3 linked regions of the Fodinibius salicampi genome follow. The protein of the gene in region 2 interacts with the protein of the main gene of each other region in a pairwise test. Links are inferred from orthologs where the notes say so. Each region holds a gene or a part of one and is shown on either strand. Other genes may lie near its edges. The genes, in order: ABEB05_RS14555, ftsZ and rlmN.

Evidence for each region.
Region 1: the proteins of ftsZ (region 2) and ABEB05_RS14555 interact in binary tests that used the Escherichia coli proteins (3 or more experiments, as listed by UniProt). The link is inferred for Fodinibius salicampi from one-to-one orthologs.
Region 3: the proteins of ftsZ (region 2) and rlmN interact in binary tests that used the Escherichia coli proteins (3 or more experiments, as listed by UniProt). The link is inferred for Fodinibius salicampi from one-to-one orthologs.

The regions. Positions count from the first base shown.
Region 1 is NZ_BAABRS010000004.1:226,044-229,119, forward strand. What follows is about bases 31-2,941. They hold ABEB05_RS14555 (rod shape-determining protein), read right to left. Parts: upstream 2,059-2,941; coding sequence 1,003-2,058; downstream 31-1,002. Other genes in these bases: mreD (rod shape-determining protein MreD), read right to left, coding at 31-140; mreC (rod shape-determining protein MreC), read right to left, coding at 137-979; purH (bifunctional phosphoribosylaminoimidazolecarboxamide formyltransferase/IMP cyclohydrolase), read right to left, coding at 2,181-2,941. Also shown: more of mreD, read right to left, coding at 1-30; more of purH, read right to left, coding at 2,942-3,076. UniProt on the Escherichia coli protein: Forms membrane-associated dynamic filaments that are essential for cell shape determination. Acts by regulating cell wall synthesis and cell elongation, and thus cell shape.
Region 2 is NZ_BAABRS010000002.1:422,679-425,712, reverse strand. The notes cover bases 152-3,020. They hold ftsZ (cell division protein FtsZ), read left to right. Parts: upstream 152-851; coding sequence 852-2,189; downstream 2,190-3,020. Other genes in these bases: ABEB05_RS09670 (endonuclease MutS2), read left to right, coding at 2,498-3,020; ftsA (cell division protein FtsA), read left to right, coding at 152-792. Also shown: more of ftsA, read left to right, coding at 1-151; more of ABEB05_RS09670, read left to right, coding at 3,021-3,034. UniProt on the Escherichia coli protein: Essential cell division protein that forms a contractile ring structure (Z ring) at the future cell division site. The regulation of the ring assembly controls the timing and the location of cell division.
Region 3 is NZ_BAABRS010000004.1:350,544-353,692, reverse strand. Bases 83-3,066 are described here. They hold rlmN (dual-specificity RNA methyltransferase RlmN), read left to right. Parts: upstream 83-1,010; coding sequence 1,011-2,123; downstream 2,124-3,066. Other genes in these bases: lepB (signal peptidase I), read right to left, coding at 2,192-3,066; ABEB05_RS15100 (mechanosensitive ion channel family protein), read right to left, coding at 83-801. Also shown: more of ABEB05_RS15100, read right to left, coding at 1-82; more of lepB, read right to left, coding at 3,067-3,149.

The sequences.
Region 1 (3,076 bases), on a different replicon or contig from region 2:
TCCTTACTCATATACCAGACCAGGAATATAAGAACAAGATCAGGATATGCTTCAAAAATAGTTAAATGCCGAAATAGCACAAGCTGAAGAATCAGGAAGACAAGTCCTATGCCGATATGTTTAAGCCGCCTTCCGGTCATTCTAAAGCGTTCTGATATTGTTCGTTAAGTTTTTGGATCGTAGTATCGGGTTGAAATTTAACAACAAATCCGGCCGTCATGCTATAAATATCTGCAAAAGGGTTGACGATAATTTTCTGTATATCCCGACCCGGTTGATGTTCGGTCCGTATCACTTCTCCAATAGGAATATCCGGAGGAAATTGATTACTGTATCCAGAAGTGATTACTATTTCTCCGGAATCGACCTCTACGGTTTGAGGGACATAGTTTAGCTGAAGTTCATGAATGTTTTTACTATCCCAGGAAACAATGCCATAGGCACCTGAGTTTTGTAGTTTGGCACTAACCTTAAATAAACTGTTAAAAATTGGCATTACCTGGGAGTACCCTCCATCGGTCAGTACAACCTTTCCGGCCAATCCCTCGGCTGCTACCAAAGGCATACCAGCGGTTATACCTTCTTCAGTACCTGCATCAATAGTTAAAGAATTAAATACCTGGGAAAGTTCTTTTCCCACAATTTGTACGGGATATAGATTAAGATTACTATTGCGGCTGAATTCAAGTAATTGGCGAAGTTCTTCATTCTCTTCACGAGCTGAACGTAGGCGACTTAACTCGTCAAGTAGTAAAACATTTTGTTGTCTGAGGTAAGTGTTAGTCCTTAAGGCCTGCCGATAAGTTCGAATATTAGATAACGGTTCCTCCAGGTAGCTGAAAACAGTTACCGAAACAGTTCGTAAATTATGAAGCCCCCCCTGATGACGGCTGACAATAAGGCCTACCGCAACAATAAGTAAAAATGCTGCAATAATATGATCTTTAATTTCCGTTATTCCCGGAAAACGAATTTGCATTCACTTCTTCCTTCCTTAGATACTTAGGTAATTACGGTTCGGTAATAATCGAGATCTTCTAATATGGCGCCGGTACCACGTACAACGGCAGTTAAAGGATCTTCGGCAATGTGGACAGGCAAGTCGGTAGTTTCCCGGATTAGTTTATCAAGATTTTTAAGCTTGGCACCTCCACCGGTAAGCATAATACCCCGATCCAGAATGTCCGCTGACAGTTCAGGAGGAGTCTGCTCCAGGGACTTGGTAATAGATTCAACAATAGTGTTTACCGATTCGGAGATTGCCTCCCGAACATCTTTGGATGTAACGTGGCGGACTCGGGGGACCCCGTTAACAAGATCACGTCCTTTCGTATCCATTTCTATTTCTTCATCGAGAGGAGCAGCCGACCCGATTTCGCACTTGATCTTTTCAGCAGTTCGTTCTCCGATAAGGAGATTATGATTCCGCCTGAAATAATTAATAATATCTTCATTCAGCTCGTCACCACCCAAACGTACCGACTGTGCATATACGATACCCGAAAGAGCGATGACAGCAATCTCAGTGGTTCCCCCGCCTACATCTACAATCATATTTCCAATCGGCTCGTGCACATTGAGTCCAATTCCGATTGCCGCTGCCATGGGTTCGTCTACGAGATGGACCGATTTGGCTCCGGCATGTTCTGCGCTGTCCCGAACAGCTCGGCGTTCGACCTCGGTGATGCCGCTGGGTACACAAACAACCATTGTTCGGGTACTGGAGTACCATTTCATTTTAACCTTGTCAATCATACCGCGAATCATTTGTTCAGCGACCTCAAAATCCGCGATAACGCCATCACGTAGGGGGCGTACGGTGCGGATATTCTTATGGGTCTTTTCGTGCATCAGCCGGGCCTCGTGTCCTGTTGCAACAGGTTCATTCTGTGTGTTCAGGGCAACAATGGAGGGCTCATTAAGTACGATACCTTCCCCCCGGGAATAGATAAGGGTGTTGGCGGTACCAAGATCGATAGCAATATCGGTGTATAGCCAGTCAAACCAACCTTTTCGTTGCTGTTTATCTTTCTTAGATGTAGATACGTTATTGTCCATATTAGCTATGTGTAGATGAGCTGCAAGTAGTCAAATTTTACCTTAAAAAAGACCAAAAATAAAAATACAATTTTGTACGTCTATTTCCGAATAAATAAGAATAAAAGTTAAAATGAAAATGTTTAATGCCTAAAAAGTCTTTTATCGGTGAAGACCATGGTAAGATCAAGGGCGTCAGCGGTTTCTATGACTTGGTCATCGCGAATACTTCCGCCTGGTTGAATTACTGCAGTGGCGCCTGCTTTAGCCGCGGCTTCTACTCCATCGGGAAAGGGGAAGAAGGCATCAGATGCAATGGCGGTACCTTCTATTGAGAGTCCTTCTTCTTTGGCTTTGGCAATAGCAATTTGCGAAGCTTCTACACGGCTTGTTTGCCCTGTGCCGATGCCAATAGTTTGCTGATCTTTAGCGTAAACAATGGCATTGGATTTTACATGTTTAACCACCTGCCAGGCAAAAAGCATATCGCGAAGTTCTTTTTGGCTCGGCTGGCGCTTTGTCACCACTTTAAGGTCGTTTTCATCAAGAATAGAGAAATCAAGGTCCTGACTGAGTGCTCCTCCGAAGATCGAACGGAACTGTTGTTCTGAGCTATCACTCAAATACTTCTTTTGGCGAATAAGGCGTCTTTTTTTCTTCTGCCTGAGCAGAGAAAGAGCGTCCTCAGTATAGGAAGGAGCAATAATAATTTCAGTAAATATTTCGTCTATTTTTTTAGCGGTATCAAGATCGAGCTCCTGGTTGACAGCTACAATGCCTCCAAAAGGGGATTTAGTATCTGTTTGGAAGGCTTTTTCCCATGCCTTGGTAAGATTCTCGTCAGAGGCTACCCCACAGGGAACGGTATGTTTAAAAATAGCACAGGTTGGATCAGAATCCTTAAAATCAGCAATAAGTCGCAGGGCGGCATCCACATCAAGGAAATTATTATAGCTGAGTTGCTTGCCGTGAAAACAATCGATGAATTCTTCTTGGTAGCCATATACGGCCGCTTTCTGATGGGGGTTTTCGCCATAGC
Region 2 (3,034 bases):
GTCCACATCATTACGGGACTGGTTTCCGCTGCTAAAAATATCTATCGCTGTGTAGAACGCGCGGGGTACCAAGTTGCAGATATTATTTTGGAACCTCTGGCCTCTTCTTATGCCGTGCTAGATGAAGAAGAGAAAGAAGCGGGTGTGGTACTGGTGGATATTGGCGGAGGAACAACAGACGTAGCGATCTTCCGTGATAATACCATCCGACATACCGCTGTCATAGCAATCGCCGGCAAAAAAGTCACCGACGATATCCGGATGGGATTGAGTGTGCTCGAAGATCAGGCGGAAAAGTTGAAGCGCAATCATGGTGAAGCTTATATCGATCTTATTGAAGAAGACGAAGCCATTACCGTTCCCGGCATTGCGGGACGTCCTCCCAAAGAAATTACCAAAAGTATTCTGGGCAAGATAATACAGGCTCGAATGGAAGAGATCCTGGAAATTGTGGCCATTGAAGTAAAACGAAGTGGTTATGCCGATTCTCTCAGTGCTGGCGTGGTACTGAGCGGCGGCGGATCACTCATCAAAAATGTATGTCCCCTGGCCAATGAAGTATTGGGGATGGATGCAAAAATTGGAAAACCTATAGGGCTCAGCGGGGGACTTACTGAAGAAGTAAACAACCCCATTTACGCAACCGGTGTGGGGCTTGTTATGCACGCCATCAAAACCGGTAGCGGACCTCAAAATGAGGCAATCATACCTTCTTCTACCAAAGGATCGAGTGTAGAAAAGGTCATGGAACGACTAGCTGACAGAATGAAAAGCTGGTTTAAAGAACTTTAAAATAGCATAGCAATCAAGTAGCAAAAATAAATAAAAGCAATCTAAACAAGGAGTCAATTATGAGTAATCTTAATTCTCGTTTCAGTTTTGACATCGACAGTCAAGACAATGCGAAGATAAAAGTCATAGGTGTTGGTGGCGGCGGAGGTAATGCCGTCAACAACATGATTCATAAAGGTCTGACCAGCGTAGAATATATTGCGCTGAATACCGATGCACAGGCCCTCAAGAATAGCATGGCAGATGTTACCATCCAAGTGGGAGCAAATCTCACAAACGGACTGGGAGCCGGTGCACGACCGGAAATCGGTCGTGAAGCGGTAGAAGAAAACAGACACGAAATAGAAGAGGCTATCGAAGGAGCCGATATGATCTTTGTTACAGCCGGCATGGGTGGCGGTACAGGTACAGGAGGTGCTCCTGTTGTATCTGGAATTGCCAAACGTAAAGGTATACTTACGGTGGGTATTATCACAACCCCCTTTGAGTGTGAAGGGCCCAAGCGGATGAAGTATGCCCATGAAGGCATCACAGAGCTCAAAAAGAATAGCGATACTGTTATCGTTATTCCGAACGAGCGCCTGATGGATATTGCCGATGAGGATACGACACTGTTGGAGGCTTTTGAAGAAGCCAACCAAGTGCTCTATAACGCTACCCGAGGTATTTCAGATCTTATTCTGATGCCGGGGCTTATTAACCTCGACTTTGCAGATGTACGCACCACCATGCTCGACGGTGGAGCCGCCATCATGGGTGCCGCGAATGCTACGGGAGAAGATCGCGCCGAGATTGCTGCACGTGAAGCAATCAACTCTCCCCTACTCGATGGCGTAAGTATTCGGGGAGCCCGCAATGTATTGGTTAATATTTCATCCGGAGCTAATCTCGGGATGAAAGAAACCACTACGGCTACCAGCATCATTCAGCAAGAGGCCGGTGAAGATGCAGAGATCATTCTGGGTACCGTACTCGACGAGAGTTTTGATGACGAACTGCGCGTTACGGTTATTGCCACAGGATTTGATCTGGCCGAAAATCGTAATGAAGCTCGGGTTGCTCCTAATAAGAAGGAAGCCAATCAGTCTTCCCAAAATAAAAAATCAAGCAAAATGGATATCCCTAAAGCAAGTGATGTTACAGGGCAAAGCCGTTACTCCTCTACCAATGAACCTTTCTATAAGGGAGAGAAAAATTTAAAACACATGGATCAGCCGGCTATCCACCGCCGGGGACTCAAAAATGTGCACTCTCTTAATAAAAAGGAAGAGCAGGAGCAAGATGAACAAAAGGCAAGTGAACAGAAACAAGGTGACGAATTACTAAATAACCGCCGTGAACGAATCGATAAAACGGATTCTGATCAGCCGGCTTTTCTCCGTAAAATTATGGATTAAACAAGGCTGATCGTGATCCTTTTTAGATTGCTATATTTTTTTAACTCCCACAACTGATTTTTTAATCAGTTTTCCCCATCCCGTATCTAATGCGGGATAGATTGCTAAACTATAAAGGGAGTCCTTTGATCGGGACTCCCTTTCTTTATTATATAAAAACCTGTTTCTTCGGGATTACTTCCTTTCTCCCAGGTTAGAATTCATCATTTCGGCTAAATAAGCTTATATTTAAGACAAAAGTACCTATTTAACGAATCTTAACAGATCTCTTTTTAGGACTAAGAAAATAATAATATCCACAGCTTTTCATGCATCTATTTCCCCAACAATTAACAGAAAAGATTGGCTTTGAACGAATTCGATCTTCCGCAATTGAGAATACGCGCTCTCCTATGGCTCGTGAGCAGCTTTCTTCGATGACCCCCTTTTCGGATCCACAACTTATACAGCGGCTTCTCAAACAAACCAAGGAAATGATGGATCTGCTTCAAAATGATTCGGCATTTCCATTGAATAACCTCCATGATATTCGGGAGCAGCTAAAGAAGTCGCGCGCCGAAAATAGCGTACTTCCCCTCCCCGTTTTTATGGAAATACTTGAAGTTTCTGTTACTGCCCGGCGTATTAAATCATACTTGAATAACCGAGAAGATTACTATCCTGAGCTCAAAGAAGTTTCAATTGGACTCATACCACTAAAAGAATTGGAGAATGCTCTTCAAGATGTCCTAAATGAAAACGGAGAGCTTCGCAGTGATGCTAGTCCACAGCTACAATCTATTCGCAAACGGTTAAATAATAAACGCAATGATCTTCGCAATACTATTAATCGCGCAATGAGCCGC
Region 3 (3,149 bases), on a different replicon or contig from region 2:
AAGCGCCATAATCGCATCACTTCGAGGAGTAAGAAAATCAGAATTCCTCCGGAAATTTACCCAAAAACAAACCTTGAAATTGATAGAACTCCCTCCGAATTCATCGAAAAAGAACAGGATATCCTTATCACTGTCATAGTTTTCAAGCTCTTCAATAGCCTCAATAGCTAGTTGGCGAACTTGCTCAAGATCTTCGGCATATGAGACCCCGCAACTCAAATCAATACGACGCTGACGCTCATCCGTAAAGTTAGAAAGCGGATTTTCAAATACCATTTTATTCGGGATATATACAATCTGTCCCTGGGGCGTTTGTAGAATTGTGTTTCGAAGATTTAACTTCCGTACAGTGCCATATATATCATTAGTTTCAATAATATCGCCAATGCCAAACGGATGCCGGAGCGTAAGAATGATACCCGAGATAAAGTTTGATGCAATATCCTGAAATGCAAAACCTAAGGCCAAACCGACAATACCAGCACCGGCAAGCAGCGAGGTAACTGCCCCATCCAGGTTCAAGACACTCAGGGCAATAAATATACCGATACTAATAATCATGATACCCACTATGGTTTCCAGCAGGTCAATAACGGTTTTATTCATCGTTGCCTTTGACAACAGTTTGTGGACGGCCTGCCGAACCAGCTTACCAATCACATAAAACACAATCAGTACCAGCAGGGCCATCACCATCTCAGGAAGCATGCTTATAAGCGTATCAAGCCAAGTCTCAAGCTTGCTTGTCACTTCCTCATTAAACTTGCTCCTCAAGTCATTGAAAAGGGTAGAAAATTCCATTGCTTATCTTTTATATTTTATTTCTTGCAGACTATTAAAATCTATATAACTATCATCAATTCATAATAACCGCTTCTTTTTTATAAAATTTGTTAGATTCTACCTATCCGGTGATTTCTATTCTTAAATATCATATATACCCATCAACCACTTAATATTTTGTCTCTAAAGTTTAACATCCGTGCTGTAGTCTTTGTATCTTTGGATATATGACTACACAAACCCATAGCGAAGAAAAAATAAACCTTAAAGATCTTACAAAGCAAGAACTCCAGGAATTTAGTGCCGATATGGGACTGGCCTCCTATCGGAGTGATCAGCTCTTCCAGTGGCTCTATCAAAAGGGAGTACACAGCTTTGATGAAATGACCAACCTTTCCAAGGACTTACGAATACGCCTTAAAGAAGTAGCAAAGGTCCCTACCATTGAGCACAAAATGCAGCTCGAATCTAAGGATGGGACTATAAAGTTTCTCTTTGAACTCGAGGGCGACGAACAACACAAGGTCGAGTCTGTACTTATCCCTGATTTTTATCCTGATGGAGCGGCTAATCGATTAACGGTGTGCGTGTCATCCCAGGTGGGGTGCGTATTTGGATGCTCTTTCTGTGCCACCGGAAAAATGGGATTTTTCCGGAGCTTAACCCACGGCGAAATTGTAGATCAGGTACAGTACATTAATAACCTGTGTCAGGAGAAGTTTGGAAAGGGCATCACCAATATCGTATATATGGGAATGGGAGAACCGCTTCATAACTATGAGGCCGTAGTTAATTCTGCATCTATTATCATGGATGAACTAAGTATTGGACTTTCTCCCAAAAGAATAACCGTTTCTACGGTAGGACTTACCAAGCAAATTAAGCAACTGGCAGACGAGCGCCAGCCTTTCAATTTGGCGATATCTCTGCATGCAGCTAATGATGAAAAGCGGGATGAAATTATGCCCATAAATAATTCAATGAACCTGGAAAAACTCAAGGAAGCAGTTCAGTATTATTATGATAAGCTGCACCGGCCTATCACCTACGAATACCTGTTATTTGATGAATTTAACGATACCAAGGAAGATGCGCGCCAGCTTGCCGAAATCGTACAGTGGGTACCCAGCAAAGTAAATATTATCATGTACAACGATGTGGCAGGCGTAGAACTCAAACGAGCCCGAGAGCAACGACTGGATGCCTTTATGCAGGAACTTGTATCAAGGGATATTACTGCTACAGTGCGCCGAAGCCGTGGTGATGATATCGATGCCGGCTGCGGACAGCTGGCCATTAAAGAGGGACAAGCCCAAGGAAAATCAATACGAAAGAATTAAGGAGCAGCCCTGAAGTTAGGAGGAAGGAAGTACTCGACTCCTTCTTTCCTCACATACATACACCAATACTAATCATGGATAACATTCAGAAGACGATCAAAACGGGGCAGCCACCGATCTTTATCCCATGAGAAATAAATAATACCTGCTTTGCCGACTATATGCGTCTGTGGTACAAATCCCCAGAACCTGCTGTCCTCACTGTCATCTCTGTTATCACCCATTACGAAGTAGTAATCCTGCTGAATAGTATATTCATTGGTTTCTTCTCCATTGATAATAAACTGCCCTCCATTTCGCTCCACATCATTTTTCTCATAGCGAGTAATAATAGCTTCGTAAATATGGTAATTATCAGCCGTTAAGGTTACGGTTTGTCCTTCAAACGGAACAACGACCGGAGACATGTGATGGTGGTTATTAAAACCGGAAGAAAAGCTGAAGGACCGCCGATCATATTCATTAAAAGTATCAGGCAACACAAAAAGCTCTACATTTGTTACTTCCGGCCAGTTGCTAATGTTCTCAGCCACCTCATCAGTCATATTAATACGGTAGCTTCCTGAGTTACCGTTACGTGATTGATATATTGTTCCTCCAGCTGCTTGTACCTTTGACGCACTTAACCTTATCCTGTTCCGAACATCCACCTCATAGACTTGCTGAATTCCAGGAAAAGGATTGGCTTCTTCAGAGTTTACATAAAGCTGTTTGTCATCTATAGACAGGGTATCCCCCGGTATCCCCACAGCACGCTTTATGTAGTTTGTCTTACCGGCAATAGGTGCAATATCAATCGGATAGTTAAACACCACAATATCATTCCGTTCTACCTCACTAAAACCAGGCAGACGAGTCCACGGCAACACGAGTCCCTGCATATAGATATTCGTAAATGGAACTCCTAATACCATTGGTGTACGGGGACCGTAACTTATCTTTGAGACTATCAAGAAGTCTCCCGTCATCAGTGTTTTCTCCATTGAGGGAGTTGGAATACGATAAGCTTCAAAAAAGAAAGCCCGA